3 regions of the Oryzibacillus soli genome follow, and region 1 is predicted to be linked to each of the others. Evidence: riboswitches for the same ligand, from Rfam matches in the RefSeq annotation. Region 1 holds a riboswitch; each other region holds the start of a gene.
What was found. A riboswitch is a leader RNA that binds a small molecule or an ion and turns the genes downstream of it on or off. The one in region 1 is predicted to bind cyclic di-AMP.
Positions count from the first base shown of each region.

Region 2: another riboswitch for cyclic di-AMP. It lies ahead of ACSEXW_RS22330 (hypothetical protein); the one in region 1 lies ahead of kimA (potassium transporter KimA).
Region 3: another riboswitch for cyclic di-AMP. It lies ahead of ACSEXW_RS13185 (stalk domain-containing protein); the one in region 1 lies ahead of kimA (potassium transporter KimA).

Region 1 is NZ_JBPPGJ010000001.1:381,644-392,346, reverse strand. It holds gene ACSEXW_RS01410 (SpoIID/LytB domain-containing protein) at 1-1,979, shown strand, start outside; gene queA (tRNA preQ1(34) S-adenosylmethionine ribosyltransferase-isomerase QueA) at 1,988-3,049, shown strand; gene tgt (tRNA guanosine(34) transglycosylase Tgt) at 3,072-4,205, shown strand; gene yajC (preprotein translocase subunit YajC) at 4,249-4,563, shown strand; cyclic di-AMP (ydaO/yuaA leader) riboswitch at 4,792-4,928, shown strand; gene kimA (potassium transporter KimA) at 5,086-6,903, shown strand; gene ACSEXW_RS01385 (DUF445 domain-containing protein) at 6,956-8,209, shown strand; gene ACSEXW_RS01380 (TIGR04086 family membrane protein) at 8,235-8,624, opposite strand; gene ACSEXW_RS01375 (DUF421 domain-containing protein) at 8,817-9,506, shown strand; gene spoVB (stage V sporulation protein B) at 9,551-10,703, opposite strand, start outside.
Region 2 is NZ_JBPPGJ010000019.1:338-11,040, forward strand. It holds gene ACSEXW_RS22310 (hypothetical protein) at 1-396, opposite strand, end outside; gene ACSEXW_RS22315 (hypothetical protein) at 456-911, opposite strand; gene ACSEXW_RS22320 (multicopper oxidase domain-containing protein) at 1,205-2,194, shown strand; gene ACSEXW_RS22325 (YebC/PmpR family DNA-binding transcriptional regulator) at 2,284-3,012, opposite strand; cyclic di-AMP (ydaO/yuaA leader) riboswitch at 3,208-3,342, shown strand; gene ACSEXW_RS22330 (hypothetical protein) at 3,488-3,814, shown strand; gene ACSEXW_RS22335 (rod shape-determining protein) at 3,798-4,928, opposite strand; gene ACSEXW_RS22340 (sensor histidine kinase) at 4,993-6,459, opposite strand; gene ACSEXW_RS22345 (response regulator transcription factor) at 6,450-7,157, opposite strand; gene ACSEXW_RS22350 (hypothetical protein) at 7,294-7,512, opposite strand; gene pgmB (beta-phosphoglucomutase) at 7,705-8,349, opposite strand; gene ACSEXW_RS22360 (S-layer homology domain-containing protein) at 8,455-9,666, opposite strand; gene ACSEXW_RS22365 (S8 family serine peptidase) at 9,752-10,703, opposite strand, start outside.
Region 3 is NZ_JBPPGJ010000008.1:248,584-259,286, forward strand. It holds gene ACSEXW_RS13145 (response regulator transcription factor) at 1-647, shown strand, start outside; gene ACSEXW_RS13150 (sensor histidine kinase) at 649-2,115, shown strand; gene ACSEXW_RS13155 (4-hydroxy-3-methylbut-2-enyl diphosphate reductase) at 2,148-3,092, shown strand; gene ACSEXW_RS13160 (DUF2062 domain-containing protein) at 3,094-3,591, shown strand; gene aroF (3-deoxy-7-phosphoheptulonate synthase) at 3,750-4,808, shown strand; gene glnA (type I glutamate--ammonia ligase) at 5,058-6,482, shown strand; gene ACSEXW_RS13175 (hypothetical protein) at 6,551-6,772, opposite strand; gene thpR (RNA 2',3'-cyclic phosphodiesterase) at 6,851-7,438, opposite strand; cyclic di-AMP (ydaO/yuaA leader) riboswitch at 7,515-7,672, shown strand; gene ACSEXW_RS13185 (stalk domain-containing protein) at 7,765-8,508, shown strand; gene serC (3-phosphoserine/phosphohydroxythreonine transaminase) at 8,711-9,793, shown strand; gene ACSEXW_RS13195 (methyl-accepting chemotaxis protein) at 9,943-10,703, shown strand, end outside.

The DNA.
Region 1 (10,703 bases):
TGGGACTGATCCTGGAAGCGAACAAGCTGAAGTCCACCGTCTCCGCCGTCACCGTCAGCTCTCCTAAGGGGCTGTCGCTGACCTTGAAGACGGCTGCCGCGTCACTGCCGATTCCCGGCGAGCTGGCACCGTCGGGCAAGCTCCGGGCGGCGGGCGATGGTTACCAGGTCCGCTTGCTGGAAACCGGCGAATACGCCAAGGCCAAGACCCTGGCGGATCAGCTGAAGACCGCCTCCGCCGCCATCACTGTCACGGCCTCCCAGCGCTCCGGCAAGACACTCTACACCGTGTCCGCCGCAGGCTATCCGACCAAGGATGCGGCGGCTCAAGCCCTGGTAGGCTTCAGCCAGCTGCCGGCAGTGGCCGCCTTGGCGGAGAAGCCGGTGCTGGGCGGTCCCTTCCGCCTCCAGGCAGGCGCCTACGCCGCTCTGGCGGAGGCGGAGAAGCAGCGGACCGCTCTGGCCCAGGCGGGCTTGGACAGCTCGCTGGCTCTGATCGATGGCGGCGGCGTCCTCCAATACGCCGTCTGGACCGGAGCCGAGGCGGATGCCGAGTCGCTGGCGGCTTACAAGCTGAAGGCGCTGAAGCTGATGCCCGCCCTGTCTCCCGCAGCCGCTGATACCTCCAATTACGCCAATGTGCTGAGCGATGTGACCGGTACGGCCGACGGAAGCTCGTCTGTGCCTCTCCTTCTTGTCCCGGTCCAAGGAGCCAAGCTCTGGATCGCTCCGAAGGAAGGGGAGCTGACCGTGGCGGAGAAGCTGAACCGGACCTACCGGGGCGCCATGGAGGTGTCCGTCCATAACGGCAAGCTGGCCGTCATCAACGAGCTTCCCTTCGAGCAGTATCTGTACTCCGTCGTCAGCGGAGAGATGGGGAAGGGCTGGCCGGCGGAAGCGCTGAAGGCCCAGGCCGTTGCGGCCCGGACCTATGCGCTGAAGTCCGGCACGAAGTACCAGATCGCCCACGTCTCCGACAGCACCCTGGACCAGGTCTATGACGGCAACGAGGACGCCGACTCCATTCAGGCCGTGGACGCCACGGCGGGAGAGGTGCTCGTCGACAAGGACGGGCTCATCACCGCCTTCTTCTCCGCCAACTCCGGAGGCATGTCCAGCTCGGGAGCCGACGTCTGGGGAACGGCGCTGCCGTACTTGAAGACGGTGCCCAGCCCGGACGAAGGGGCTGCGAAGAACAAGGCGATCTGGAAGCGCGGGGTGCTTCCGGACGGGCAGGTGGCGTATGTCCACTCCTCCTATCTGAAGGACAGCGGGCGGAAGACCGCCTTGGGACTTGCCATCTATCAAGTGACCGAAGCAGGCGTCAACGCCCGTTCCGCCCCTTATGTGGACAATACCGGCAATCCGCCGGTGGCCAAGCTGAACGCCGGCGATTCCGTCATCGTATTCGGGGAAGCCCAAGAGTCCAACTCCTACAGCTGGACGCGAGGCCCATATACGCCGGATGAGCTGCTTCGGCTCATGAACGACAAGCTGCCCGGCCTGGGTCTGGCTCCGGTTCAAGGGCCGTTATCGAGCCTGGAGGTGAAGACCCGGGGGGATTCCGGGCGGGTAACCGAGCTCAACGCCAACGGGAAATCCTTGAAGCTGTCGGCGCCCGATAACTTCCGGACCCTTCTCGGCGGACTGCCCAGCACCCGGTTTGAAATTGACCGGTCCGGAGGGTATACTATATTGGGAGCAAACGGAAGGACCTCCGTTGCTTCCGGAGGCACCCTGTATGCCGTATCCGCCGGCGGCCAAACAGCCGCTCTGCCGGACAGCGGGTACTTCGTGCTGAACGGCAGCGGGCAGATGGAATACGGCACTGCCTCGCCGGAATATACGATTACCGGAACCGGCAACGGGCACGGAGCCGGCCTGTCCCAATGGGGGGCGAGGGGCTTCGCGGAGCTGGGATACGACTACAAGAAGATCCTGTCCACCTATTACCAAGGGGTTACCTTAACGAAGGACTGAACAATCGGATGAATGTGGATTTGTTTGATTTTGAACTGCCGGAGGCCCTGATCGCGCAGACTCCCTTGCGGGAGCGGACGGGATCCAGGCTTCTGGCCTTGAATAAGCGTACGGGAGAAATCGGCCACTGCCGCTTTGAGGAGTTGGCTGATTTTTTGCGCCCGGGGGACCTGCTGGTGGTCAATGACACCCGGGTCATTCCGGCCCGGCTCTTCGGAACGAAGCCGGATACGGGAGCCAAGGCGGAGCTGCTTCTGCTGAAGTCACTGGGCGAGGATCGCTGGGAGACCTTGGCCAAGCCGGCCAAGCGGCTGAAGACGGGGACGGAGGTGCACTTCGGCGGGGCACCCGGCCAGCCTCTTCTCCGAGCGGTTGTGGAGGAGGAGGGGGAGATGGGCGCCCGGACCGTCCGCTTCCTGTACGAGGGCATCTTCAATGAACTGCTTGACCGGCTGGGCGAGATGCCGCTGCCCCCCTACATCAAGGAGCAGCTGGAGGACCGGGAGCGGTACCAGACCGTGTACGCCAAGCATGAGGGTTCCGCCGCCGCTCCGACGGCGGGGCTGCATTTTACCCGCGAATATCTGGACAAGCTCCAAGAGATGGGCGTGCGTCTGGCATCCGTCACCCTCCATGTGGGGCTGGGCACCTTCCGTCCCGTATCGGCGGATACCATCGAAGGACACGAGATGCATGCGGAGTTCTACCAGGTGCCGGAAGACACGGCGGCGCTCATCAATGAGACCCGGGCAGCCGGCGGCCGCATCGTAGCGGTAGGAACCACCTCCGCCAGAACCTTGGAGACGGCGGCGCGCATAAGCCGACAAGATCCGGAGCTTCCCGAAGGGAAGATCAAGGCCAGCAGCGGATGGACCGACATCTTCATCTACCCGGGAGTGCCCATGCTCCTGGTGGATGCGCTGCTGACGAACTTCCATCTGCCCAAGTCCACCTTGGTCATGCTGGTCAGTGCCCTGGCGGGCCGGGAGAACATCCTGCGGGCTTACAAAGAAGCCGTAGAGCGGGAATACCGGTTCTTCAGCTTCGGCGACGCCATGTTTATCTACTAACGAAAGGCAGGGTCATCCAATCATGGCCGTAACCTACGAACCGATTAAGACCTGCAAGCAATCCGGCGCCCGGCTCGGAAGAGTCCATACGCCCCATGGTGTCATCGAGACTCCGGCCTTCATGCCGGTAGGGACTCTGGCCACGGTCAAGACCATGGCGCCCGAAGAGCTGAAGCAGATGGACGCTCATATCATCCTGAGCAACACCTACCACCTGTTCCTGCGGCCGGGTCACGAGATCGTCCGCCAGGCAGGGGGACTTCACAAGTTCATGAACTGGGACCGGCCCATTCTGACGGACAGCGGCGGCTTCCAGGTGTTCTCGCTGAGCGATATGCGGAAGATCACCGAGGAGGGCGTGGCGTTCAAGTCCCACTTGAACGGAGACAAGCTGTTCCTCTCCCCGGAGAAAGCGACGGAGATCCAGAATGCTCTCGGCTCGGATATCATGATGGCCTTCGACGAGTGTCCGCCGTTCCCGGCCACCCATGAATATGCGAAGCAATCGCTGGAGCGGACCACCCGCTGGGCGGAACGCTGCCTGAAGGCGCACGCCCGTCCGAAGGACCAAGCCCTCTTCGCCATCGTGCAGGGCGGCATGTATGAGGATTTACGGAAGCAGAGTGCCGCCGAGTTGACTTCCCTGGATTTCCCGGGGTATGCTATTGGGGGACTCAGCGTCGGCGAGCCCAAGCATCTGATGTATGAGGTGCTGGATTACACGACCCCGCTCCTGCCGGCCCATAAGCCGCGCTATCTGATGGGAGTAGGATCGCCGGACGCTCTGATCGAGGGCTCCATCCGGGGCATCGATATGTTCGACTGCGTCCTGCCTACCCGGATTGCCCGGAACGGAACCTGCATGACCAGCGAAGGACGTCTCGTTGTCCGGAACGCCAAGTTCCAAGAGGACTTCGGCCCCCTGGATCCCAAGTGCAGCTGCTACACCTGCCGGAACTATTCGCGCGCCTACATCCGCCATCTGATCAAGTGCGACGAGACCTTCGGCATCCGCTTGACCACCTACCACAACCTGCATTTCCTGCTGGAGCTGATGCGCGGTGTGCGCCAGGCCATCCGGGAGGACAGGCTGCTGGATTTCCGCGATGAGTTCTTCGAGATGTACGGCATGAACGAGAACGACAAAGGGTTTTAAAAGACAACATTCCTATACCGAGCCCACTTAAGGAGGAATTCCCATGTTTTATCTGGCCGCAGACGGCGCCGGGACCACCGGTAATGCCCTGGTTACATTCTTGCCCTTCATCGCCATGTTCGCCCTCTTGTACTTCCTGTTGATCCGTCCGCAGCAGAAGCGCACCAAGGCTCGCAATATGCTGCTGGCTAACCTGAAGAAGGGCGACAAGGTTACCACCATCGGTGGCCTGCATGGCACGATTCTGGAGATCACCGACGACACCGTGGTTCTGCGCGTGAACGATGCAACCAAGCTGACCTTCGAGCGCTCCGCCATCAATGCCGTCACCACCGCGGCGCAATCTGCCGCTGAGTAAGCGCATCGCAGGACGGACCTCTCCCCATGGGAGCGGGTCCTTTTTTTATTTCATGAAGTTGTCATCGAATCATGAAAAACGTAGGAAATGGGGAGATAACCGTCGAGCGGCTGACCCTCGCTTTTTTGGAAACGTACCCATCAGGCCCATCAAGAGCATGAACGCCAAAAAGCGGAAATACCAGACTTTACCGGCCGAATCCCGCGGCAGTATGATAACATACGTTAATTGAATATGCCGCTTAATTTCCCATCCGGGGAAAACGGGGGACCCAACATCTGGGGTGAATCGGTCGATGAGACCGTAGGGTGAGTTCTCGCATCCGAATCCGGCAGCTAACCTCGTCAGCGTAAGAGAGAAGGTGATTTGTGTCATGAGCACAAGGCGGGCCTTGTGTTTTTTTGTTGCCCAAAATGCGTCATCCCGTTCCGGATTATGTTTTGAGCCGAGTTGGAGAACTTATGGTCAAAGACAAGTTGAAGATGGGAGAGCGATCATCACAGACAAAAGGGGATATGCGCCATGGTAAGCAAGCTCAAACGGGTTCTGATCGGACGGCCGATGAAGAACGCCGAGATCGAAGGGGAGAAGCTCAGTAAGCTCAAGGCTCTCGCTGTTCTCTCCTCGGACGCCCTCTCATCAGTGGCTTACGGCACCGAACAGATTCTGATCGTCTTAATGGCGGCGGGCTTCACCGCGGTCTGGTATTCGCTGCCGATCTCGCTGGCAGTACTGGGCCTGCTCTTCATACTCATCCTGTCCTACCGTCAAACCATCTTCGCCTATCCGGGCGGGGGCGGCGCCTATATCGTCGCCATGGACAATCTGGGCACCTCGACCGGACTGCTGGCCGGAGGCTCTCTGCTGGTGGACTATATCCTGACCGTTGCGGTCAGCTCATCGGCGGGTACGGATGCCATCACCTCGGCGTTCCCGTCCCTGCATGAGCACCGGGTGGCCATCGCCCTCATCATGATTACCGTGTTGACCATCATGAACCTGAGAGGCGTGACCGAATCCGCCTCTGTACTGGCCATACCGGTCTATCTGTTCGTCATTGCCATCGTCATCCTGATCCTCTCCGGGATCGTGAAGGCTCTTACAGGCGGCATCGATGCCGCGGCGCCAGCAATCGGGACCTCCGTATCCAATGTCAGTCTTTTCCTTCTGCTCAAAGCCTTCAGCTCCGGCTGCTCGGCCCTGACGGGGGTGGAGGCCGTGTCCAATGCCATCCCGAACTTCCGGAAGCCGGCGGAACGAAATGCGGCCGCAACCTTGATGATGATGGGCGGCATTCTGGGCTTCATGTTCATCGGCATCAGTCTGCTGGCCTATTGGTACGGCATTGCTCCCGATCCGAAGGTAACCGTCGTATCTCAGATCGCAGAGAGCACCTTCGGCCGCGGTGTGCTGTACTATTCGATTCAAGGCATCACAGCCCTTATTCTTTTCCTGGCGGCGAACACGGCGTATTCCGCCTTCCCGCTCCTCGCCTTCATGCTGGCGAAGGATAAATATATGCCTCATGCCTTCATGGTCCGCGGTGACCGGCTGGGCTTCTCCAACGGCATCATTTTTCTCGGCGTATTCTCCGCCATTCTGGTCGCATCATTCAAGGGCAACACCGAGAACCTGATCCCGCTCTATGCGGTGGGCGTATTCATTCCCTTCACCATCTCCCAATTGGGGATGATGCTGCGCTGGCTCCGGCTGAAGCCTCAGGGCTACGCCGTCAAGTTCGTGATCAATATGATCGGCATGCTGACCACGCTGAGCATCACTCTGATTTTTATCATAACGAAGTTTTCTCAAGTGTGGACCGTCTTTCTTTTCCTTCCCGCCGTCATGTACATTTTCCACTCCATCAACAGCCATTATATGAATATCGCCGATCAGCTTCGCATTGATATCAAGACGGAGAAACCGTGCATCAAAGGGAATACGATCGTCGTACCCGTTGCAGGCGTGACCCGGGTCGTGAAGCAATCGCTCAGCTATGCCAAGTCCATGACCGACAATGTGATTGCGGTCTATGTCGGCTTCGACGACGAGTCCATCGAGCGGATGGAGGCCAAGTGGGAGGAATGGAGCCCGGGCGTGCGTCTCGTCACCTTAAGATCCAGCTACCGGAGCATCATCCGTCCCGTCCTGAAGTTCATCGATACCGTGGAATGGAAGACCGCCGAGACGGATCACGTGACCGTGCTGATCCCTCAATTCATCACCCGGCATTGGTGGCACAACTTCCTGCACAACCAGTCGAGCCTGCTGCTGAGAGCTTATCTGTATAACCGGAAGGACGTGGTCATAGCCACAGTGCCTTACCATCTCCAACGCTAAAAAACAAAGGAGCTGTTCACGGACAGCTCCTTTGCCCTAGGGAGGTAGTGCCTTGAGTACGAAATATGCGGCAGGGCTGTCCCTTGCCTTCATGGGTCTCGGCTTTGTCATCACGCTGTTCCTGCCGGACAGCACCTGGATTCTGCTTCTCCGCGGAGGCTTCGAGGCGGGGCTGGTCGGCGGCGCCGCGGACTGGTTCGCGGTTACGGCCCTGTTCCGCCATCCCTTCGGCCTGCCGATCCCACACACTTCGCTCATCATCCGCAATCGGGGGAAGATGGTGCAGACGCTCGTGTCCGCCATGGAGAACGAGCTGTTGAACAAACGGAGCATCGAGGAGATGCTCCGGCAGCACCAAGTGCTGGGCGCGGCGGCGGTGGAGCTGACGCGCTTGATCCAGAAGCGGTCGGTGCGGACCGCTGTGGTGGATTTTCTGCTGCGCCTGCTGGATCACATCCCGGAGGAAAAAGCCGTCAGGCTCCTTCAGGAGAAGCTGTCCGGCCTCGTCCGGCATAACGGTCTGGGCGGCATGAGCAGCGCCTTGCGAGATCACCTGTCGGCTGCGGATTACGAGAGGAAGGTGCTGGATCTGGGATTGAAGGAAGCGCTGGTGTGGGTGAAGCGCCCCGAAACCCGGTACCTCCTCGGCAAACTGGCCAATGAGAAGATGTCGGGCATTAAGGTAGGCGGGTTCATGGGCTTCGCGGTCCAAGCGTTCGCCGGATTCATGGACGAGGACAAGCTGGGGCAGATCATACAGGAGATGCTGATGAATTCCCTCCGGCAGCTGCAGCTTCCCGAGGATCCGTACCGGGAGCGCATTCTTCTCCAGATCCGGACCCAGCTTCTTGGGGTTCTGGAGGACAAGGAGCGTTCCTCCCGGATGGCGGAAGCCGTATCCGCCTGGATCGGCGGTCCCCAGGCGTATCCTCTGCTAGAGGCAGGGTACCGCAGCATGCTGGAGCATCTGTCGGATTGGCTGCTTCAGGAGCGTATGAACGGGGGGCGAGCTGTCTTTCAAGCGTACCGCTTTCTGTACCGGAGCATCATCAGCTCACCGGAATTGGTCCGCCTACTGGAGAGCCGCACGACCGAATATATTCTGGATTTCGTGGAAGCGAACCATTACCGGATCGGCAATCTGGTGAAGCTGAATCTGGAGCGGATGGACGATGCCACCCTGGTCCGGCTGATCGAGGAGAAGGTGGGAAGCGACCTCCAGTGGATCCGGGTGAACGGCGCCATCTGCGGCTTTTTGGTCGGCCTGCTGCTGTCGGTCGTCCAGCTCTGGCACGGAGGGGGATAAGCCCGGCCGCGTCCCCTCCCGTCGGTCAACGCCGGGTATTCACTCCCATGATGCCGCCCAGGGCTCCGGCCAGGAACGCCCCTGCAGCGAAGAAGAGCAGGGTCCAGTCCGCTCCGCGGTCGAAGCTCAGGAAGCCGACGATGAGCACGATGATGCTGTATACCAGGCCGAGGAGACCGCCATAGTACCATCCCTTGCTGCCGGATCTTCTCCCGGTGACGAAGCTTCCGATCAGCACGGACAAGCCGTGGATGGCATAGGCATAGGCGGGCAGCACCTCTTCGCCTTGATCGCCCGAGATCAGGATCAGGGAAGCGGCCAGCGCGGCCACCGCCATGGTGATGAAGCCGTAGGCCAGCCCTGCGAGCATGGGGGAGCCCAGGCGGACCTGGCCGGCTTGCTTGATAGGGTTCATTCGAAAGACCTCCGTTCGTTATCGAAAGTACTTGTCTACCACATTCTATGGGGCCGCCTGTACAAATAGTACGGGCCGCCCCTTTTTCCATGCCGGATTCCCAACAATTGATGGCCCGCGGCGCCGTATGAGTACCGAAGGGGAGAGTCAGAATACCGGATGTACGGATATCCTAAGAAAGGAGGACGTTTCATGGTGATACTGCCTCTTTTTTTACGGACGGTGCTGGTTTATATCGTCGTCTTTCTGGTGATGCGGATCATGGGCAAGCGGGAGATCGGCAAGCTGTCAGTCTTCGATCTGGTCATCTCCATCATGATCGCGGAGATCGGGGTGTTCGTGCTGGATGACATCGGAAGGCCCTTGACCCACGGTCTCGTTCCCATCGCTACGCTGGTTCTGATCCAAGTGCTGACCGCCCACATCTCCCTCCGCAGCCGCAAGCTCCGTATGATCATCGACGGCGAGCCCAGCTATCTGATCAAGCACGGCAAGCTGGACCGGGAAGAGATGAAGAAGATGAGGTACAATCTGGACGATCTCATGGCGCAGCTTCGCCAGAACCGAATTATGAACGTGGCCGATGTGGAATTCGCCATACTGGAGAATTCGGGAAGGCTGACGGTGGTGGAGAAGCCCGAGCAGAAGCAGCGCGACGAGGAGCCGCCCGTCGATATGTTCGATACTATCCGGTACGAGGGGCTGCCGCTTCCGCTTATTATGGACGGGAAGGTCCAGGACGAGAATCTGGAGAAGCTGGGCCAGACCCGGTTTTGGCTCAAGAGCCAGATTCAGCAAAAGGGGGTCCGGGAGTTCAAGGAGGTTTTCTTCTGCTCGGTGGACCACCGGGGGAAGCTGTTTCTCGATAAGAAGCGAAAATAAAAGGGCGCCCGGAACCGGGCGCCTTGGCTAAAGCAAGAAGGGAATCAGGTCTTGCGGAATCCGGGAATTCTCCGGAGGTCGCTGCCGTCGATGAGCTTGAGCCATACGGTGGCCGCCAGATAGAGGGCGATGCCCGCCGCCATGGAAGCCAGGAAGCGGATCAGCGGAGAGGGCGTCCACTCCATACTCATGCCTAAGTAGCAGACCGCCCCCATCATCGCCATGGCCAGTCCCGTCTTGTAGAAATCCGCCGCTTTCATGGCGAATCGGAGCATCCGTGAAACGCTGGCATAATGAAGAATCGTTACCAGCATCGTGTTGATGTTGATGGCCATGACGGCCCCGAGAATGCCCATTCTGGGGTTGGAGGCCAGTACATAGATCAGGACCAGCTTCACGATGGCTCCGACCGTGGTGTTGATCAGGGCGGTGCCGGGTTTGTCCAGCGCCTGAAGGGTCGCTTGAAGAGGAGCCTGGAAGTAGATGAAGAGCGCGATAGGCGCCATCATCTTCAGCATCACGCTGATCTCCTGGTGGCCGTAGAGGTAGTAGCAGAGCGGCTCGGCCAGGACGTACATGATGACGGCGAAGGGAGCGCCGGTCACCAGCGCCAGCCGAAGCGATTGGTGCAGCCTCTTGTGAATGGTGCGGTTGTCCCCCCGGGCGGCGGCTTCGGACAGGGAGGGCACCAGGGAGACGGACAGGGAGAAGGTCAGGGCGCTCGGCAGGAGCAGGACCGGGATGACCATCCCCTGCAGCGCGCCGTATTGGGCCGTGGCAACGGCGGTGGCCACACCGGCCAGGGCCAGGCTCTGGGCGATCATGATGGATTCGAACAAGTAGGAGAAGGAACCGACCAGCTTGCTGATGGTGACGGGAACGGAGATCTTGATGATCCGCTTCAGAGCGGACATGCCGCCCATGTGATGGGGATCCTTGCCGATCTTGGCCTTCTCGTACATCAGGTAATCCTTGCGCGTCCAGGCGTACATGATGAGCATGACCGCCATGCCGCCGAACTCTCCGGTCAGCACGCCGAACATGGCGCCGGCGGCAGCATATTCCAAGCCGTACGGAAGCATGAGCCAGGAGAATACCAGTACGGCAGCAATTCGGATCACCGTCTCTGTTATCTGGGAAAGGGCGGTGGGGATCATGTTCTGGCGGCCCTGAAAATAGCCTCGGTACACGGCGGAC
Region 2 (10,703 bases), on a different contig from region 1:
TCTATTGAACTCCTCCTTGCTACCACAATAACTAATCCTTTCTAATATATAAAGATCTCTCAGGCTTAAGTATATAGCTATTAAATCAATAATATTTCTTGCTACTAGTTTTACCTCATTCCCAAAATCCATCGGTTGAATAAATAGAATTGGGGCTTCTTCGAGATCATGTATTGAGCCCCCAAAAGTTGCAAAGGCAAAGTGATCTCCGTCTACACCGGTGCTGCCAAAAATAATAGCATCCTCCGGTGTACATTCATATCGATCTTCCTCGTTGTCAAAACTTATTCCAAAACCTAAATAATCATCGATTGTGCTGCCAAACTGTTCGTCAAGTATATTGTCCAACTTGACAAGGTTTCTTAATGTACCAGGCATTCTATATTTTACAGGCATCAATGAACCACTCCTTTTATTTTTTCTTGTGCCGCGCTTCTCTGAAGAACTCATAAAAATCACTTCAAATGTAAGTAACCGCCACTCATTTCAAATGGTATTTCAGACTTTTTTTGTTGTACTAGTCCATTCAATTCAATCTGAGGATGATTAAAATCTAATAACTTAGAATCTCCAAATACCTCTTTTATTGGTGCAAATATTGTGTATCTAATGGATTCTCCAGATTTAAGATTTACTGGGCTAGTAATATCTGTCTTCCCTTCAAGTTTAAATGGGTTTCCCTTAGATCCATTTGACAAAATAATTGGATAATATAAATATAAATGTATGTTTTTAATTTCCAATATACCTAAATTCTTTATCTCTATTGAATACGATCTGTATTCATTATTTGACTGTTCATTTATCAAACTAATCTTTATATCCTCGTCATCAAATCGATCCTCTGAAGACGAACAGCTAGTTAAAAAGATTATGAAAACCAGCAATACCATTAGTAATGAATGTTTCAATATGTCTTATCTCCTTTCGAGTTTTTGTGACATTGCACATAACTGCATATCAACGAATTTCGCAGTTGAATATTCTACCTTATTCGGTAAATCGCGGGGTTTTCCTTTATTTGTAACTTGTTAAAGTGAGCTAATCCGCCCGTTCGCTAAGCGGCGTGCTCACCTTCATAGATCTGTCACGAGCACCAGCCGCAATTATGCGCTGCATCACATTTCCGCCCTCCCAAATTGGATACATTGAAGGCACATAAGTGATTCTCAATGATTCTCAATTAGCGGAAGGGATGATCACGATGAAACGGACAGCAGCTTTCACACTTCTCGGCTTGCTTCTGGCAGGGGCGTTATGGATGGATGCCGCACCTGGCGGTGGTGAGCCCAAGGCTCCCGCCAGCACGGGGACCGTGCAGCCGGCGGCCATTAACCAAGCTCCGGTGGAGCCCGTCATCCGCCGTCAGGGCAATCAGGTATCCATCGAGATGACGGCCCAGCTGACCGACATCGAGATCTCCCGCGGCACGATCTACCACGCTTGGACCTTCAACGGAATTGTTCCGGGACCCGTGCTCCGCGTACGCGAGGGGGATGTGCTGACCTTCACGCTGAAGAACCGGGATCCGTTCCTCCCCCATTCCATGGACTTCCACGCGGTCCATGCGGCGCCAAGCAAGAAGTTCGTGGACGTGATGCCCGACGAATCGGGAACCTTCACCTATCCCGCCACGACACCCGGCGTATTCATGTACCATTGCGGCACCCAGCCCGTCTTGGCCCACATCGCCAACGGCATGTACGGGACCATCATCGTGGAGCCCCAAGGCGGCTATCCGACGGATGCCTTGGTGGACCGCTCGTATACCATCGTGCAGAGCGAGTTCTACAAGGAGCAGGATTGGGAGGATATGACCGACGGACAGCCGGATTATGTCGTGTTCAATGGAAACGACTACGGACTGAAGGAGAAGCCGTTGATGGCCAAGCCCGGCGACACCGTCCGTCTCTACGTGAACAATGCTGGCCCCAACCAGGTCTCCTCCTTCCACGTGGTGGGCACGATTATGGACACCGTGTATCTGGACGGGAACCCGGGCAACATACTCCATGGCATGCAGACCGTTCTGCTTCCGGCCAGCGGTGGCGCGATCGTTGAATTTACAGTTACCGAAGAGGGAGATTACCCGATCGTGACTCACCAGTTCAACCATGCGTCAAAAGGTGCAGTAGCGGTTCTACGCGTAACCGCAGACGGGCTGGACCACGGCGGGGAAACGATGAAGCACTGACCGGACCGAGCAAGAGCTCCCCTGCTCCGATAAAAAAAGCTGCCGAACCCATCCGGTTCGGCAGCTTTTTATGATCATATGAGAATTTCTTATTCTTCGTCTTCGGGGTACTCTACATTATGGTACACTTGCTGGACATCCTCCAGATCCTCGAGGGCATCGACCAGCTTCTCGAACTGAGTCATCTGCTCGTCTCCGAGGGTGACGAAATTTTGGGCCAGCATGCTGATTTCAGCAGTAGAGAACTCCTTCACCCCTGCCTGCTTGAACGCATTCTGGACAGCGGCGAATTGATCCGGCTCAGCGTATACGACCACCGTGTCCTCTTCCTCTACGATGTCCCGAACGTCTACATCTGCTTCCATCAAGAGCTCCAGCACCTCGTCCGCCGTCTTGCCTTCCACGGCAATAACGGCGGTCGGACTGAACATATACGCGACGGAGCCGCTAACCCCCATGCTGCCGCCGTTCTTGTTGAACGCGGAACGAACGTCCGCGGCTGTACGGTTCACGTTATTGGTAAGTGCATCGACGATGAGCATAGATCCGTTCGGACCGAAGCCCTCGTAGCGGAGCTCGGAATAGGTCTCCTCCGAGTTGCCCTTGGCCTTCTCGATCGCGCGGTCGATGATGGCTTTGGGGACATTATAGGTCTTGGCCCGTTCGAGTACGAACTTCAAGGCCTGGTTGGACTCCGGATCGGGCTCCCCCTTCTTCGCCGCAACGTAAATCTCGACGCCGAACTTGGCGTACACGCGGCTGGTATTGGCATCCTTGGAAGCTTTCTTTTCTTTGATATTATTCCACTTACGTCCCATGATGAACCCGCTTTCTTCTTATTATTCCCACTTGCGGCAGCCCGCAAGCCATGGTGATCCTTGTACCATTATATGCAATAAAGCGGTGCTAGGACAAGCTACGGTTTCGAAGAACCGCGGCGAAGGGAATTGGGGGGCTCTGCGGGACAGTGTCCGCTTTCCGTTCGGGTTGACCATTAAGGTCTCATGCCTTATCATGAAGATACGCTTAATTTCCGCATAGTCGGAAAGCGGGGGAACCACTTATTCGGGGCGAATCATGTCCATCATGAAGGGAACCATCTTTCCCTAGTCCGTCAGCTAACCTCGTCAGCGATAGATGGGTCAACTTTATGACGTACGCTTGCGTACAAGGACCCGATGCGGTCCTTTTTCTATTATGGCCCATAACATCATGGAACGCTCACTCGGCAGAGAGGCGTTCTATGCTGTCATGGGCTTTCTATTTTTCTCAAAGAAAGAAAGGCGGGATTCGATGAACCAGCGGATTGCTCCCCACCATCTGCTCGAGCTCACTCCGGAGCAGCAGAATAAGCTGCGGCTGCGCTGGATCCCCCAGGAGGGCGATTACGTGGCCATCGGAGAACGCGAGGAGATGGTCTATTATGTCAACGGCATTGAGAAGCACAAAACGCTTCCCCTGCTGTCCCTCGGAGAGCTGATGGAGCTTCTGACCGAATACGGCTCCGACCTTCAGCTCACCTCCGACGGCGCCGGATGGTGCGTCCGGCTTGCCGACCGTTGGAGCAGGGCCTACGAGCTGCGGGATGCGCTTTGGGAGCTGGTCAAGATACTGTTGTAATGGTGGCCTCTTCCTCCTCCTCTGCATCCTCATCCCTGCCTGGTCCCATGTACCACCCTGCGGGATTAAGGATCCTGCCTGCGGAGCTTGACTCCGCAGCCTCCCCCATAACCGACGCAGATGATTGGCCGCCCAGCATCCGGCCGATGCCCAGGGCTACGCACTCCTGAGGCCGGTCGGCGATCCGGACGGGTACCCGGATCTCGGCTTGCAGCCGGCGGTCCAGCCCGCTAAGCTGAGACCCGCCGCCGCACAGCGTAATCCCCCGGTCCATGATGTCGCCGGCCAGCTCCGGCGGGCACTGCTCCAGCGTCGTCCGGACCGCCTCCACCGTCGAGGTGATGAAATCCTCCAGCAGCATATGGAGCTCCGTTGCGTTAACGGACAGCGTCTTCGGCAGACCGGTCAGCAGATCTCTCCCCCGGATGTCCATTGAAGCATCCTTCTCCGGAGCAACCGCCGACCCGATGCGGATCTTGACGTCCTCGGCGGTCCGGAGCCCGATGGCGAGATTATACGTTTTCTTCACGTGCTCCACAATCTCCCTGTCGATGGACATGCCGCCCCGGTTCACGGAATGGCTGACGACGATGCCGCCGAGGGACAGCACCGCCACCTGGATGGTGCCTCCTCCGATATCGACGATGATGCAGCCGGTCGGCTCCAGCACCGGAAGTCCGGCCCCCCAAGCGGCCGCCAGCGGCTCCTCGACGGCTACGGCCTTCTTGGCCCCCTTGCGGATGACGGTTTCCTCCACCGCCCGCTTTTGCACATTCGTGATGCCGCAGGGGACTGAGATAAACATGCTGGTTGTCCGAAGGAATGACATTCGCCCCTCCAGCTTCTTGACGAAGTGCTGCAGCATGACGGTGGTCATGTCGAAATTGGCAATGACCCCGTCCTTCAACGGGAAGACGACCTCCAGATACCCCGGCGTCCGGCCGACCATCGCCCGGGCTTCCTCCCCCGCGGCTTCGATATGACCGCTCTCCCGGTTGTACGCCACCACCGACGGCTCGCTCAGGACGATGCCCTTGCCCTTCTGATATATGATCGTGGTCGACGTTCCCAAGTCGATCCCGAGCTTCGTTTCCCAACCCTTCAACCATTGCATGTCCATCATCCTTTCCATGGAACACATTCTAGAGGAAGGATATGTCCAAAGTATGATCGAACCGTTAACATTTTCCCTTATCCCCGGACCGGCCGCCGGCATCGACAGCCGGCAGATGAACCTGGAAGCAGCTTCCCTGCCCGACCTCGCTCTCGACCCGTATCGATCCCTGATGCAGCTCCACCAGCTCCCGGACGATGGCCAGCCCCAGGCCGGAGCCCTTGTTCTTGCGAGGCCGTCCCCGGTCCACCTTGAAGAACCTCTCCCAGATCAGCTCCCGGTCCTCCTCGGAGATGCCAATGCCTGTATCCGTCACGGTGATGAGCACCGTACGCCCGTCGCTTCCGGCTTCCGCCTTCAGCTCAACCGACCCGTTCTCGGTAAACTTCACCGCATTCATCACCAGGTTGTTGAGAATCTGCTTCAGCCGGTCCGGATCGGCGTAAGCCATAGGCAATCCGTCAGCCACTACGGTCTGCAGCACCGTCCCCCGCGCATCGGCTTCCTGCCGGAACTTGAATGCCAGCTTGCGAAGCAGCGGCTCCAGCTCCACCGCCGTGCGGGTCAGCACGATCTCCCGGTTCTCCAGCTTCATCAGGTCGGTAATGTCGTCCACCAGCCGGTTCATGTGGAGGGTCTCCTGGTACATGATCTCATAATACCGGTCTTGGAACGGCGCCTCGATGATGCCGTCCTGAAGCGCCTCCAGAAATCCCTGCATCGCCGTCAGCGGGGTCCGGAGCTCGTGGGATACATTGGCCAAAAAGTCATGCCGGAGCTGGTCCAGCTTCCTCTTCTCCCCCTCCACCCGGCCCAGCTTCTCCATCATCTCGTTGAAGGTGGAGGCCAACTCGCCGAGCTCGTCCTTGGACCGGATGAGGATGGGTTCGCTGTAATCTCCCGAAGCAATCTTCGCTGCAGCTTTGTCGATTTTCTGAAGCGGTCTGGAGATGGACCAGGACAGATAGGAAGAGACCGTGAAGGAGAACAGCATGCCGAGAAGCGTGACCCACAGGATGTTCTCCCGGAGATGGCTGATCGTCTCGTTGATCCGGGTCATGGGGGCATACATGACGATCCCTCCGTAGACGGAGTTGTCCTTGCCCCAGGGCACCGCCACCGAGAGCATCTCTTCCTTCTGGCCGTCCAAGCGGAAGCTCCACACCGCCTCCTCGCCTGCGGTTACCTGACGGACGATGTCCCCGTTAACGGACTTCCCCGCGTTGACTTCATCCTTGGAGGAGGTGGACACAATATTCCCTTCCTTGTTGAAGACCCAGATCCGGGCATCGTACGATTGGTCGAAAAACAGCAGCAGCTCCTTAAAGCTCTCATCCGGCGCCGGACGGTTCTGAATAGCCAGATTGACCCGCTTCGCCTGGCGGAGCAGCTCCTGTCCCTTGGAATCGACGATGCCGTCCTTGGCGAGGAAGGATATGACCAGCCCGACGGCGCACAGCCCCAGCAGCACCGTAATCATGGAGCTGAACAGCAGCTTGCGGAAGATGCTTTTATTCCAATTCAAGAACATGGCGCAGCCTCGAACTTATAACCGACTCCCCACACGGTGTGGATGCAGTCGCTTCTCCACGGGAGGAGCTTCTCCCGCAGCTTCTTGACATGAACGTCCACGGTCCTCATATCGCCCAGGAAATCATATCCCCACACCCGCTCCAGCAGCTGGTCTCTCGTGTAGACGCTGCCCGGCGATTTGGCCATATAAGCCAACAGGTCGAACTCCTTGGGCCGCAGCGCGATCCGTTCGCCCCCGGCCATGACCTCCCGGCGGTCCAGATGAATCGTCAGTCCGTCGAACTCGTACAGGACAAGAGCCGCGCCGTGGTCCTGAGGCGCCCGGCTTTTTTGCATCCGGCGGAACACCGCCTTGATCCGGGCCACCAGCTCCCGCGGGCTGAAGGGCTTCGTGATATAGTCATCGGCACCGAGCTCCAAGCCCAGCACCCGGTCGAATTCATCCCCCTTGGCCGTCAGCATGATGACGGGGAAGTCGTAACGCTTCAGCATCTCCCGGCACGTCTCGAACCCGTCCATTCCCGGCATCATGACGTCGAGAATGGCGATGTCCGGCTGGGATTCCGCCGCCAGTGCCAACGCCGACTCCCCGTCGCTGGCCTCCATAACCTCCATTTGATGCTGCTTGAAATAGAGGCGGATGATCTCCCTCACATTCGGATCGTCGTCGGCAATCAAGACCTTCCAATGATTCAGAACCGCTCCCTCCCATCCTTCGTATCCTTATAGTATTCTTCGGACGGGGCGTTTTTGGGTGGGCAGGCGGAGGATACGGGCCAATGGAAAAAAGCGCCGCCGGACGGTGCCGGTGACGCCTGCCACGCTTGAAGGATCATTTCGCAGCGGGGGACGAAGGATTCGGGGAGGATGTTTGGGCGGAAGCGCCCGTGCCGGTGCCATCCGATGGAACGGTTTTCCCGGACGGGGCGGTTTTCCCCTCCAGCGGATTCGTATCCGCCGGACTATCCTTGCCGGCGGAGCATCCCGCCATCAGTCCCGCCGCTATCACAACGGCGGAGAAGCCTTTTGCCCACTTGCTCAGCGTCTTCATGTCCCATACCCCTTTCGGCTTTGGATTCGGTACATCACCCACTTTACCCTCCAAAGTTGAACGGACCATGATCCCGTGATGAACTCATTGTTAAAAAAGGATGATCATTCCATGATCTCTCCCGAGGCTTGAAAAAAAACCAAGGAGCCAGGCGGAAACGGTCCGCTTGGCTCCTTGGTTAATCTTGATTCATTAACCCAACAGCTGCTCCAGTCCCAGCTGGGACAGATCCTTCGCCCGGACATCCGCCAGCAGGCTTTCGGAGGCCGAACCGACGCCCACCGCCTTCATTCCCGCCGACCGTGCCGCTTCCAGCCCCGCTTCGGCATCCTCCACCACGACACAATCCGCCGGGGCGAGACCCAGCTTCCGCGCGGCCAGCAGGAAGACCTCCGGGTCCGGCTTGCTCCGGGTGATTCCGTTCCCGTCGGCCACGGCCTCGAAGGCGTCGGCGAGCCCGATCCGCTTCAGGATGTGAGGCGTGTTCTTGCTGGAGGAGCCGATGGCCGTCCGGATTCCCCGTTGGCGAAGCGTCTCCAACAGCTCCTGCACCCCCGGCAAAAGATCGTTGGGCGACAGCCCCGCCAACAGCTCCTTGTAGTACTCGTTCTTGCGCTCGGCCAAGACCCGCATCTCCTCCTCCGAATAGGGGCGGACGGCCTGCTCCAGGATAATGGACAGACTGTCCATCCGGCTGACGCCGCGAAGCCGCTCATTGATGCTACGGTCGAAGGGGAGGCCCTCCTCTTCGCACATCCGCTTCCATGCCCGGTAGTGATACTCGTCCGTGGACACGATCACGCCGTCCAGATCGAAGATCACCGCTTTTCTCCACATACGGCCCAGCTCCTTCATTTCCATCCTCGGCAATGGGATGGGAACGCATGCGGCGCTCCCCCCGTTCGTTATTATGCCGAACCGATGGAAATGAATTCCGGCCGCCTACCGAACCAGCAGCAGCTTATGCAGCATGACGCTGACCTCTGCCCGGGTGGCGGTAGCCTCCGGGTCGAACGAGTTCGCGTCCTTCCCGTTGACGATCCCCCACTGGTACAGGCGGCCGATCGAGGCACGGGCCCAATGGTCCGGCGCGACATCGCGGAAATCGGGCTCCTTCCGGGAGGGCACGGCAGCGGGCTGCTTCACCCGGTCCAGAACCCGCGAGTAAATGGCCGCAATCTCCGCCCTCGTAATGACGTTCTCCGGCCGGAAGACCCGGCTTCCGTTCCCGGAGGCATAGCCGTTGATCAGCCCTTGGGCGGAAGCGGTCTCCACAGCGTCATAGTACCAATCCCCGGGCAGAATGTCCCCGAAGGTGGGAGCGGGTCGCTGCTCCATATCCATTGCCAGGGCCATAGCCGCCAAATGAGCGAATTCCGCCCGGGTCATCGGCTGGGACGGGCGGAACGAGCCGTCGGGCATCCCCTTGACGGCCCCGTATTGTGTCAGCGCCGCGATGGCCTCCCGGGCCCAGGGCACCTCCGCAAGCTCCAGCCTATCCGTGAACGAGCCGATGATCTCCTGCTCCGTTCGCTTGGCTGCCGCGTTCTTCGGCATACTGCCCACAGCCGTCAGACGATCCTCCTCCGGCTTGGCCGACACGCCGATGGTGACGGAAGGCCGGTTAGTCGCGTGCCGGATGTTCACCCCCGGATTGCCCGGCTTGATCACTACGGTATTCCGGAGCGTGATGGAAGCCGCACCGTCCTTCAGGGCCCTGAAGGTGACGACCCCGAGCTTGCCGCTGCCGTAGAATTGCCCGGAGCCGCTCTGGGGCGGAAGGGATTGGGCGAACCGGAGAGTGCCCGCCGGCTCCGCGGATTGCATCCACGTGATCGGCTTGGCGGAGGCCGGGAAGATACGGCTCCGGAACACCTCGGAGCCTCCAGAGAGATCAGGCCGGAGCAGCTCCGGGTCGTAGTCGGCCTGGAGTTCGAAGCCCTCGATCCCTCCGTATTCCCCTAAGTACCCCTGCAGCCAAAAGGCCGCTTCAAAGGTGTCACCGGCTTGAACGGCCGTTTGGGACAGGGCGACCCGAATCTGGGGAATCTTCGTGTCGTAAGCCGGGGCTGCCGCTTGGCCCGCAGGGGCCGTCGCCCAGAGAACCAGGCCGAAGGCCGAGAGGCCCAGGATGGTTCGATGCAGGTTTCTCATGATTAAGTCTCCTCCTGAAGCGATGGATGCGTTCTGAGACTTGATGAAACCGGCGGAGAATACTCCCCGCCGGCCGTGGTGGATCTTATTCGCCGGAGCCGAAGTTGCCCAGGATGTAGGAAATGTCCAGCATATTCACGACGCCGTCCCGGTTGATGTCGGCCTCGCCTATGGCTTTGCTGGTCCAAGGTGCGGATTTGCCGAAGGCTCGTGCCGCACGGTTCAGATCCAGCAGATCGATCCGAGAGTCGCCGGAGACGTCCCCTGCTGCGGACTCCCTCAGCCTGAAGTCCAGCGAGGCGGGACCGTTCACATGGAGTGTCTGGGAGACGCTGCTGTAGCCGGGAATGCGGACTCGGATGGTATAGCTGCCCGCCGGTAGGCTCAGTGCATAGGTGCCGTCCGCTTGGACGGTTCCCCACTTGACGACGGTTCCCTGGCCGTTCAACGCTTCGACGGTCACCTGCAGCTTGCCGTCCGCTCCTTCATACCAGACGGTGCTGTAATCGAAATCAACCGGAAGACCTTCGGCGCGGATAGTGCCCGCAACGGCATGCTCCACCGGTCCGCCGCCTCCGTTCGGCGTCACCTTCACAGCCGTTCCGGAGAGAATTCCGGGGTCCAGCTCTCCCCCGCTGCTATTCAGGAACCGCACGTCCGAGATCCCGAAGGAGTAATTCCCCGTGGATCCGGCCTGGAAGGGGAAGGCGGCCAAGATGCCGTCGCCCGTATAGCCCTGGACCTCCCCGGTCATGGAGAGGATATAATCGGTGCGGACGAGGCCGTCACCCAGTGCCGTAATCTTCTCCTTCACGATCAGACTGCTCCCGGGGTCCTGCTGCTGCTGGTAGACGCTCATCGTGACGCTGGGAATCGTGTCTCCCTTCGTCAATCCGGCATCATAGGTCAGACTGAATTGAGCCGAGTACAAATCCTCCAACCCGCTGAAGCGTACATCCACCGTGAAGGGCTCGCCCGGCTTCACCTCCGTCTTGGAAGGGACCGCAGAGACAGCGGCTCCCGATCCGGAGGGAGGA
Region 3 (10,703 bases), on a different contig from region 1:
CCATGCTGCGCCGGGCGCTGACCTTCGAGGGCTACAGCGTGGCTACCGCCGGTGACGGACAGGAGGGGCTCCGCCGGGTGCTTGAGCAGGAACCGGATGTCATCATCCTGGACGTCATGATGCCCAAGGTGGACGGCTGGGAGGTATGCCGCCGGATCCGGGAGGGGGGCATCGGCACGCCAGTCTTGATGCTGACCGCCAAGGACGACATCTCCGACCGGGTCAAGGGACTCGACATGGGAGCGGACGATTATCTGGTGAAGCCGTTCGCGCTGGAGGAGCTGCTGGCCCGGGTTCGGGTGCTGCTCCGGCGCAAGGCGGCGGAGAAGACGGAAGCGCCGACGAACCGGCTACAGTATGAGGACCTGGTGCTGGATCTGGACACCCGGGAGGTATTCCGGGAGGGCAAGCTCATCGAGCTGACCACCAAGGAGTTCGATCTCCTGCATCTGTTCATGCAGAATCCGAAGCGGGTTCTGTCCCGGGATCTGATCATGGAGAAGATCTGGGGCTACGACTACAGCGGCGAATCCAATGTCATGGAGGTATACATCGCCCTTCTGCGGCAGAAGACGGAGGAGCACGGCGGCAAGCGGATCATCCAGACGGTCCGGGGCGCCGGCTACGTCCTGAGAGGGGATTCGTAAGATGTCCATCCGTCTGCGTCTGACACTCTGGTACTCCACCATCCTGGCCGTGCTTCTGTTAGTGTTCGGTGTAGCGCTCTATTTCAGTTCCTCGATTATCCTGCTTCAGGATCAGAAGAAGGAGATGCAGGTGCTGGTCCGGGAGATCGAATCCCAGATCATCCCGATCCGGTTCTCCTCCAACGGGCAGACCAAGATCGTGTTCAAGCTGCCGCCGCTGAACCAGTTCAAGTACCCGGGGTATTTCCTTCAAGCCGTCAATATGGACGGAAGCATCGCCGACAGTTCCCTGAATGTGGAGCTGCCCTTGAATTACAACCAATCGAAGGTGGAAGCCGGCGAATCCGCCTATTACCGCCAGAGCGTAGGGGAGAACCTGCTCCTGGTCCTGAACCGCCCGCTGTACGAGAAGGGCTCCAACACCGTCTACGGAATTCTGCAGATTGCCGTGGTCATCGACAGCACCGAGAAGATTCTCGAGACTCTGAAGCTGGTGCTTCTGATGCTGTCGCTCATCACACTGATCCTGGCCGCATCCCTAGGCTGGTTCCTGGCCCGCAAGGCACTGAAGCCCATCGACACGGTCATCGCGGCGGCGGCTCAGATCGAGAAGGGGGCGGACCTGGGAGTCCGGATCGATTATCAGGGTCCCCATGACGAGATCGGGCGGCTGACTCAGACGATCAACAGCATGCTGGGCCGCATCCAGGGGGCCTATACGGAGCTGGAGGAGTCCGACCGGGCGCAGCGCCGCTTCGTATCGGATGCTTCGCATGAGCTGCGGACGCCGCTCACCACCATCCGGGGCAACGTGGACCTCTTGGAGAAAATGTGGAGGCAGACCGAGAACTCCGCCACGACGGCACTGGAGGACCCGGAGAAGCTCAGCATGTCCCTGGAGGCCATGCGGGATATTGCCGGCGAGGCGGCCCGGATGAGCCGGCTGGTCAACGACCTGCTGGCGCTGGCCCGGGCCGATGCCGGGCATGCCATGTCCAAGGACCCGGTCGTCATCCGGGATACGGTGGAGGAAGCGGCCCGCAAAGCCCAGCATCTGAAGCGCACTGTGGATTGGCGGTTGGGCGACCTGTCGTCCTTGGACGGCATCGGGGTCCGTGGCGATAAGGACTATCTGCAGCAGCTCCTGTTCATCTTTATCGAGAATGCGTTCAAGTACACCAAGGAAGGTTTCGTTAGTCTGGACGCCGTCCGCTCCGACAATCAGGTGGGTATCCGGATCTCCGACACGGGGATCGGCATGGACAAGGAAGAAGTGCCCCACATCTTCGAGCGGTTCTACCGGGCGGATGTGTCCCGCGGCGTCACCTCGGGGACCGGATTGGGCCTGTCCATCGCCAAGTGGATCATTGACGAGCACGGAGGCTCCATCGAGGTTCTGACTCAAAAAGGCGTCGGCACCACCTTCGTGGTCTGGCTCCCGGTTTCCTTTCAACAATTGGGGGAATAGAGTATAATCAGCATGAAGGAGGTGCAGCTCGTATGGAAGTGATCAAAATCTCCCCGCGGGGCTATTGCTACGGCGTCGTGGACGCTATGGCGCTTGCCATGCAGACGGCCAAAAATCTGAATGTGCCGCGGCCGATCTATATACTGGGCATGATCGTGCATAATGCCCATGTGACGGAGTACTTCAAGGAAGAAGGAATCATCACGCTGGACGGGCCCAACCGTCTCGAAATTCTGGAGCAGATCACCCAGGGCACCGTCATCTTCACCGCACACGGGGTCTCCCCGGAGGTTCGGCAGCGGGCGCGGGACAAAGGGCTGACCGTGGTGGACGCCACCTGTCCCGATGTGACCAAGACTCACGTCCTGATCAAGGAAAAGACGGAAGCCGGCTATCATATCATCTATATCGGCAAGAAGGGCCATCCGGAGCCGGAGGGAGCCATAGGCGTGGCGCCGGACCGGGTTCACCTGATCGAGAAGCCGGAGGAGATCGAGGCGCTCTCGATTCCGACGGATAAGATCGTGATTACGAACCAGACTACCATGAGCCAATGGGACATCAAGATTATCATGAACCTCTTGATCGCCAAGTTCCCCACCGCCGAGATCCACAACGAGATCTGCCTCGCCACCCAGCTGCGGCAGGAGGCTGTGGCGGAGCAGGCCAAGGAGGCGGATCTGACGCTGATCGTCGGAGATCCGCGCAGCAACAATTCCAATCGGCTGGCGCAGGTTTCGGAGGAGATTGCGGGGGTCAGAGCCTACCGGATCGCGGACCTGGGTGAGCTGAATCCCGATTGGCTGAAGGGTGTGAACAAGGTGGCGGTATCCTCCGGAGCCTCCACGCCCACCCCGATCACCAAGGAGGTCATCCAGTATCTGGAGCAGTACAGTCCTGAGAATCCGGATACCTGGGTGATCCGCAGAACCGTTAATATGAAGCGACTCATCCCAACCGTAAGGGAAAAATCCTAATATGAAAAAATGGCTAGCCGGAACCGGGCGTTGGTTCAAATACCGATATATCAAGCTGCTCCGTGCAAAAGGCGGGCCCTCCAAGGTGGCGCGCGGCTTTTCGGTGGGTATCGCCGTAGAGATGTTCACTCTGCCGACGTTCGGGTTGGCAGCCGTTTTGATCATTCCCTTGGTCTATCTCTTGCGGGCGAGCCTTCCCGGGGCCCTCATCGGCTTCGTCTTCGGCAAAATCATCTATATTCCCATGGCGTTCCTGAACCGGATGGTTGGGGACGCCGTCGTACCCGAGGCCTGGCACCGGGCGATCACACATCTGCCGGCCTGGCTCGGGAATATCGTGAGCCCGGCGCTGGACCTGGTCATCGGAGGAATGGCCGTCGGCGCCATCCTGGGTCTGATCATGTACTTCCCGGTATGGCTTCTGCTGGAATGGTACACGGCCCGCCGCAAGGAGAGGCGCCGCAAAAAGGCGGCCTCCAAGCTGCTTCAGATGGAGTAAATTCAAGACCCGCCCGGTGCATCGAGCACGGGCGGGTTTTCTATTAGGGCGAAAAAACGCTTGACGTACAGGCGCTAATCCGATATAGTTACTTTAACGATTAAAAGCATAGAAGCACACAAGCGTTGAAGTGTGCAAGCAAAGGGAGAGTGTTCGGAATGATCGTAGTGACATCCAATAAGACCAGCCAAGAACGAGTGGATGCTATTGTTCGATATATTGAGAAGCACGGCCTGCAAGCGCATGTATCCCAAGGAGAAGACCGCACCGTCATCGGGATCGTGGGCAAGTTCGACTCCCAGCTTGCGGAGCATCTTCGCCAGATGTCCGGAGTGGAGCAGGTTGTCCGCATCTCCAAGTCCTACAAGATGGCTTCCCGCGAGTTCCATCCGGCCGACACCGTCATCAAGATCAAGGGTGTGGAGATCGGCGGCAGCGAGCTCGTGATCATGGGCGGCCCTTGTGCAGTGGAAACGCCGGAGCAGATCGATGAGATCGCCCGTCTGGTGAAGCAAGCAGGTGGCCAAGTGCTCCGGGGCGGCGCATTCAAGCCCCGCACCGGCCCCTACAGCTTCCAAGGCATCGGCGTGGAAGGCCTGAAGTGGATGAAGGATGCGGGTGAGAAGCATGGTCTTCTGACCATCACCGAAGTCATGACTCCGGAATACGTGGATGTCTGCGCCGAATACGCCGACATTCTGCAGGTGGGGACCCGCAATATGCAGAACTTCGATCTGCTCCGCAAGCTGGGCACGATCCAGACGCCCGTTCTGCTGAAGCGCGGCTTCAGCTCTACCTACGATGAGTTCCTGAACGCAGCCGAGTACATCCTGGCCGGCGGCAACCCGAATGTCATGCTCTGCGAGCGCGGCATCCGCACCTTCGAGTCCTACACCCGCAATACGCTGGACCTGGCCGCCATCCCGGTTCTGAAGCAGCTGTCCCATCTTCCGGTTATCTCCGACCCCAGCCACGGTACCGGCCGCAGGGAGTTGGTCGTCCCGATGACCAAGGCTTCCGTTGCCGCAGGCTGCGACGGCCTGATCATCGAGATGCACACCGATCCGGACAATTCCATGACCGGCGACGGCGTACAATCCCTGTTCCCGGATCAGTTCGCAGATCTGCTGTCCGACCTGGAGAAGCTGGCGCCTCTGTGCGGCAAGTCCTTCACCACCCGCAAAGAGCCTATTCTGGCCGGCTCCTGGAAGAAGTAATATTCGGGATTTCAGAAGTGTATATAATGAAGAAAGAGGTTTATTCCAAGGGTTTCCACTGGGAATAAGCCTTTTTGGCGATATTATGAACCGTGCTGTGAAGATACCTAACATGGCCCAAAAAAATACCTTACATAAGTATTGACGCTTAAAACCGAACGTTTTATAATAGGTGCAAGTTGACTGAAAACTTGAACAATCATAGCATTACAAACCAATAATGTTCGGAATTAGGGAGGGTATTTATCCATGTCTGCTCAGAAAGTGCTGGATCTCATCAAAGAAAAAGGTATTGAGTGGGTTGATTTTCGTTTTACCGATATCGGCGGCAAATCCCATCACTTGTCGATCCCGGCATGTGAAGTAGAAGCCGAAACCTTCGAACTGGGCGTAGCCTTCGACGGCTCCTCCATCGCCGGCTTCCGCGGTATCGAAGAATCCGACATGGTTATGATGCCGGATACGGACTCTGCCTTCGTGGATCCTTTCACCGCACATCCGACTCTGGTCATCCTGTGTGATATCTTCACTCCGGACGGCGAGCGTTACGAGCGCGACCCGCGTTCCATCGCCGTTAAAGCAGAGCAATACCTGCAAACCACCGGCGTAGGTACCGCAGCATACTTCGCTCCTGAATCCGAATTCTTCATTTTTGACGATGTCCGCTACGAGAGCGGTATGAATAAATCCTTCTTCGAGGTTGATTCCGAAGAAGGCGCTTGGAACACCGGCCGCAAGGAAGAAGGCGGCAACCTGGGCTTCAAGGTCGGCGTGAAGGGCGGTTACTTCCCGGTAGCTCCGGTTGATACTCAACAAGACATCCGTTCCGAAATGTGCCGCCTGATGCAAGAAGCAGGCCTGCGCATCGAGCGTCATCACCACGAAGTGGCTACCGCCGGCCAAGGCGAGATCAACTTCCGCTTCAGCACGCTGACCAAGACTGCCGACAACCTGCAGAAGTACAAGTACATCATCCACAATGTTGCCCGTCAATACGGCAAAGTGGCAACCTTCATGCCGAAGCCGCTCTTCGGCGACAACGGCAGCGGTATGCACGTTCACCAATCCATCTGGAACAACGACATTCCGTTGTTCTATGAGAAGGGCGCGTACGCCAACCTGAGCGAAATCGCTCTGTTCTACATCGGCGGTATTCTGCACCACGCTCCGGCTCTGATCGCGCTGACCAACCCGTCCACCAACTCCTTCAAGCGTCTGGTTCCGGGCTACGAAGCTCCGGTTAACCTGGTATTCTCCAAGGGCAACCGTTCCGCTGCCATCCGTATTCCGATCGCAGCCGTTAACGCGAAGGGCTCCCGGATCGAGTTCCGTACTCCGGACTCCACCGCTAACCCGTATCTGTCTTTCGCTGCCATGCTGATGGCCGGTCTGGACGGCATCAAGAACAAGATCGACCCGCGCAAGCTGGGCTACGGTCCGGTTGACAAGAACATCTATGAGCTGGCTGACTCCGAGAAAGCCGAGATTCGCAGTGTTCCGGGCTCCCTGGATGAAGCTCTGGATGCACTGGCAGCTGACCACAGCTTCCTGACCGAAGGCGGAGTCTTCACCGAAGACTTCATCAACAACTTCATCGAGCTGAAGCGTGCAGAAGCCAAAGCGGTATCCATCCGGATTCATCCGCACGAGTACTCCCTGTACTTCGGCTGCTAATTGGCAGGTATTCATCAATCACATTCAAAAGCCCTCCGGGATCCTGATCCCGGAGGGCTTTTTTACCGTCACTGTTCGAACCGGAACAGCGGGGCACCCAGATGAACCTGGTGGATCTGACGGTGCAGGGCCGAGACGTACCGGTCCAGCCCATTTTCAAAGTCCCCGTCATTCAGAAGCTCCACGGCCAGAAAGGACAAATCCGGTTCTTCGCCTTTGTGCCGCCATTTGCCGTCTAATAAAACATAATTGCGGTCCCGAAGAACGGTGCGCTTGTGCTCAGTCAACACGGGCGTTCCTCCCTTTCATCCGGATGCTTCTAGGGTGCCCTGATCCGGATGGGCGCGGGGGAAGGAAGGGTGCCAACTTCAGGTGGCGCTGAGAACAGGAAGCCGGAATTCCTTCACGACCTCGTACATGGGACTGCGGCCCAGATGGCTTCGGTACAGGATGACCGAGCCGCTGGTCCATTCGAGGCCGTCAAGGCCAGCCGGCTCAGGCAGCTTGCTTCGGACCTGCGTCCAGGGACGGTCTCCTTGATAACGGCGGGCCAGGGTAATGTGGGGACGAAAAGGCTTGTCCTCTTTGGAATAGCCTACACGGACAAGGGCCTGAAGGACATCCCGCTGGAGACTGACGAGACGGTCTCTGTCCCCTTCCAGGCCGGTCCACAGAATGCTGGGCGCCGCGGGAGGACCGAAGGTGCCCAAACCGCTCAGGCGCAGCTTAAACGGGACGTGGAGAGAAACGGCCTCCTCCAGGGATGCCATAATCCTCGGGAGTCGTTCCTCCTCCGTGTCCCCCATAAAATAGAGGGTAATATGCAGATCCTCCGTGTGGGCCCATTTCTGGAAAGGGTACAGAGCTTTATGGGCACGGGTCCACTCAGCCAAAGACTTCTTGATCTCCGCGGGCAAAGGAACTGCCGTGAACAATCGGTATGTGCTGCCGGACATGGATAGTCCCTCTTTTCTTGTCAGGATGGGGGGCTGGAATGTTTTGGCGGTTGCCAGCCCGTTGCTCGATATGTTAGCTTATGTAGTGCCGAATCCAGCATACATACCAAAATAAAAGTGCTGGTACGGGGGACGATTTACATGGGGTGAATGAGCGCGTCAGTAAGAGCGTGCTAGGGAAAACCTTCTTCCCGAACCCGACAGCTAACCTCGGAGGCTACAAGGAGGACATACAATTGAATATTTTTCGCACAGGGCTGAAAAGCTTACTTTTGACATGTGCGTCGGCGGTCGCTCTTTCCTGTTGGGCAGGGGCTGAACCGGCCATGGCCTCGTCCGCCGCGGGTTCGGACGTGAAGGTCCAGATCAATGACGAGCTGATCCGGTTTCCGGATGCGCAGCCCTTCATCGATCAGAACAAGCTGACCCAGGTACCGGTCCGTTTCGTACTGGAGGAATTGGGATATAAGATCCAGTGGTCCGAGGAGAACGGCCGGATTCGGGTTCATATGCTGAACTCGGACGGTACTCATATTGAAATGGTAACGGGACAGCAGGATGTTGAGGTCGACGGGAAGAAAGTGGAGCTGGCCTCCGCGCCGATCCTTCAGGAAGGCCGGGTCTATATACCGCTCCGGTTCATCTCCGAAGCTTCCGGCATCCGCGTCCAATGGGATCCGAACAATTTCATCGCGATTCTGAACGAGGATGGGAACTATCATGCGCCCGCGTGGTATAAGCCCAAGATGCAGCTGCTCTCGAGCTTCACCGCAACCGCCTATTCGGCCAGTCCGAGCGAGAACGGCGGCTATGGGGCCGTGGACTACTTCGGCAGGCCCCTTCAGCTGGGCACCGTAGCTGTGGATCCCAACGTCATTCCACTCGGCACCAGGCTCTATATAGAAGGTTATTCCTACAACGGGCTTCCCGCCGGCGGAATGTACGCCATTGCCTCCGACACGGGTAGTGCCATCCAGGGAAACAAGGTGGATATCTTCCTGCCAGGCTCCAGAGACAACAGTCTGAAGTTCGGCATGCAGCAGGTTCATGTATACAAATTACCTGAATAAGCGTAACCTATGGCAGTCTCCCGGTTGGGAGGCTGCTTCTTTTTTGGGCCGATGATTTACTCATTTATCTCTTTGATGTTGTTCTTATGGAACGCTGTAAAGGAGAAAAGTAAAATTTGTGTGACAGCCTTATACCTACTTGTAGAACCTAGTGAATCTTGCTATCATAGATGAAAACGTGAAGGGGCAGGTGTGGATTTACATGAAAAGAGCTTATAACTTTAATGCGGGCCCGGCAGCACTTCCGCTGGAAGTTCTGCAGCGTGCGCAAGAGGAAATCGTAGACTTCAAGGGGATTGGCATGTCTATCATGGAGATTTCCCACCGCAGTAAAGAATACGAAGCCGTTAACGACGAGACCCAGCAGCTTCTGCTTGAGCATCTGGAGCTTCCGTCCGGATATAAAGTGCTGTTCCTTCAAGGCGGCGCCAGCACCCAGTTCGCCATGGTCCCGATGAACCTGCTCGCCTCCGGCAAGGTCGGCAGCTACGTCATGACGGGTTCGTGGGCGGAGAAGGCGTACCAAGAAGCTCAATTGATCGGTGAAACCCACATCGCAGCCAGCTCCCAAGAAGGCGTTCTACATATTCCGGCATTGAGCGAGATCCAGATTCCCGAGAATGCCGCTTACCTGCATGTCACCTCCAACGAAACGATCGCGGGGACCCAGTACCAAGCTTTCCCGGATACCGGCTCCATTCCGCTCGTAGCGGACATGTCCAGTGACATCCTGTCCCGCAGAATCGATTCCTCCAAGTTCTCCCTGATCTACGCGGGCGCCCAGAAGAATCTCGGTCCTTCCGGCGTAACCGTCGTTGTGGTCAAGGACGATCTGCTGAAGGAGACCCCGAAGCACCTGCCGACCATGCTTCGTTACAGCACCTACATCAAGAACAATTCCTTGTACAATACGCCTCCGGTTTACTCCATCTACATGGTCAACCTAGTGCTGAAGTGGATCAAGGAAAAGGGCGGCATCGGCGCCGTCGAGAAGCTGAACCGCGAGAAGACCGACCTGATCTACAACGCGCTGGACAACAGCGGCGGCTTCTATGAAGGAATGGCTCAGAAGGACAGCCGCTCCATCATGAATATTACCTTCAAGCTTCAAACCGAAGAGCTGGAGAAAGAATTCTTGGCGGAAGCCAAGAAGAACGGCTTCGTCGGCTTGGGCGGCCACCGCAGCGTAGGTCATCTTCGCGCATCCACTTACAACGCCGTACCTTATGAGGCTTGTAAGGCACTGGTTGATTTGATGGGCGAGTTCCAGCGCAAGAACGGCTAAGAAACCCAATCACCCGGCGGCATGCCCGCCGGGTTTTTTTATATGAATAATTAACCGGAGTTTAAATTTTTTACCTCTTATGATATACTTCACAGATATGATGTTCGGTTGATGTTATATTAGCTAACAACTGCAGGGAGAGAGAGATGATGTCTATGAAGATTACCATCGGACGCAAGCTCGTGGGCGCTTTTATGGCTGTGGCCTTGCTTACGGCGGCCGTTAGCGGCCTGTCCTTCAATTCATTGCGAAACATTAATAAATCCTTTGAAGATCTGGTTGAGGTCAGGGTGCAGGTGCTGTCCCATGTGGAGCGGGTGCAGGTCGCAGGCCTCGAACAGAACGATTACATGAGGGAATATTTCCTTACACAGAATCCTGCTGCGGTCCAGCGGATGCAGACCTCGAACAAGAAGATTATCGACTTAATTGAAGAGGTCCTTCCTTCTGTGGAGAAGGAGGAAGATAAAGCAAGCTTCAAAAAGGTGATCGAACTGGCTAAGGAATACAAGACCCGGGTGGACAGCATTATGATCCTCCCCCATGAGCAGGCGCTTCGAGAAGCATCGTTAAGCTTGTTCCCACTGGCTACGCAGATTTCGGTGCTGGCGGAGGAAATGGCCAATGATCATCTGAAGCGGATGGGAGAGGAACAGAAGGCCGTTCAGGACAGTGCGAATAGAGACCAGACGACCAGTATGGTGGTGAGCTTCATCATCGTGGCTCTTGCCATCGGCATCGGTATTCTATGCTCCTTGCTGATATCTCGGCCTCTCCGCCAAATCACGGCAGCCGCCAAGCAGATCGCCGCCGGTGATTTGACTGTCGGAAAGCTGGGAGTGCGGACGAAGGACGAGATCGGAGATTTGGCCGGCACCTTCGAGGCTATGGTTCAGCAGCTTCGATCCAT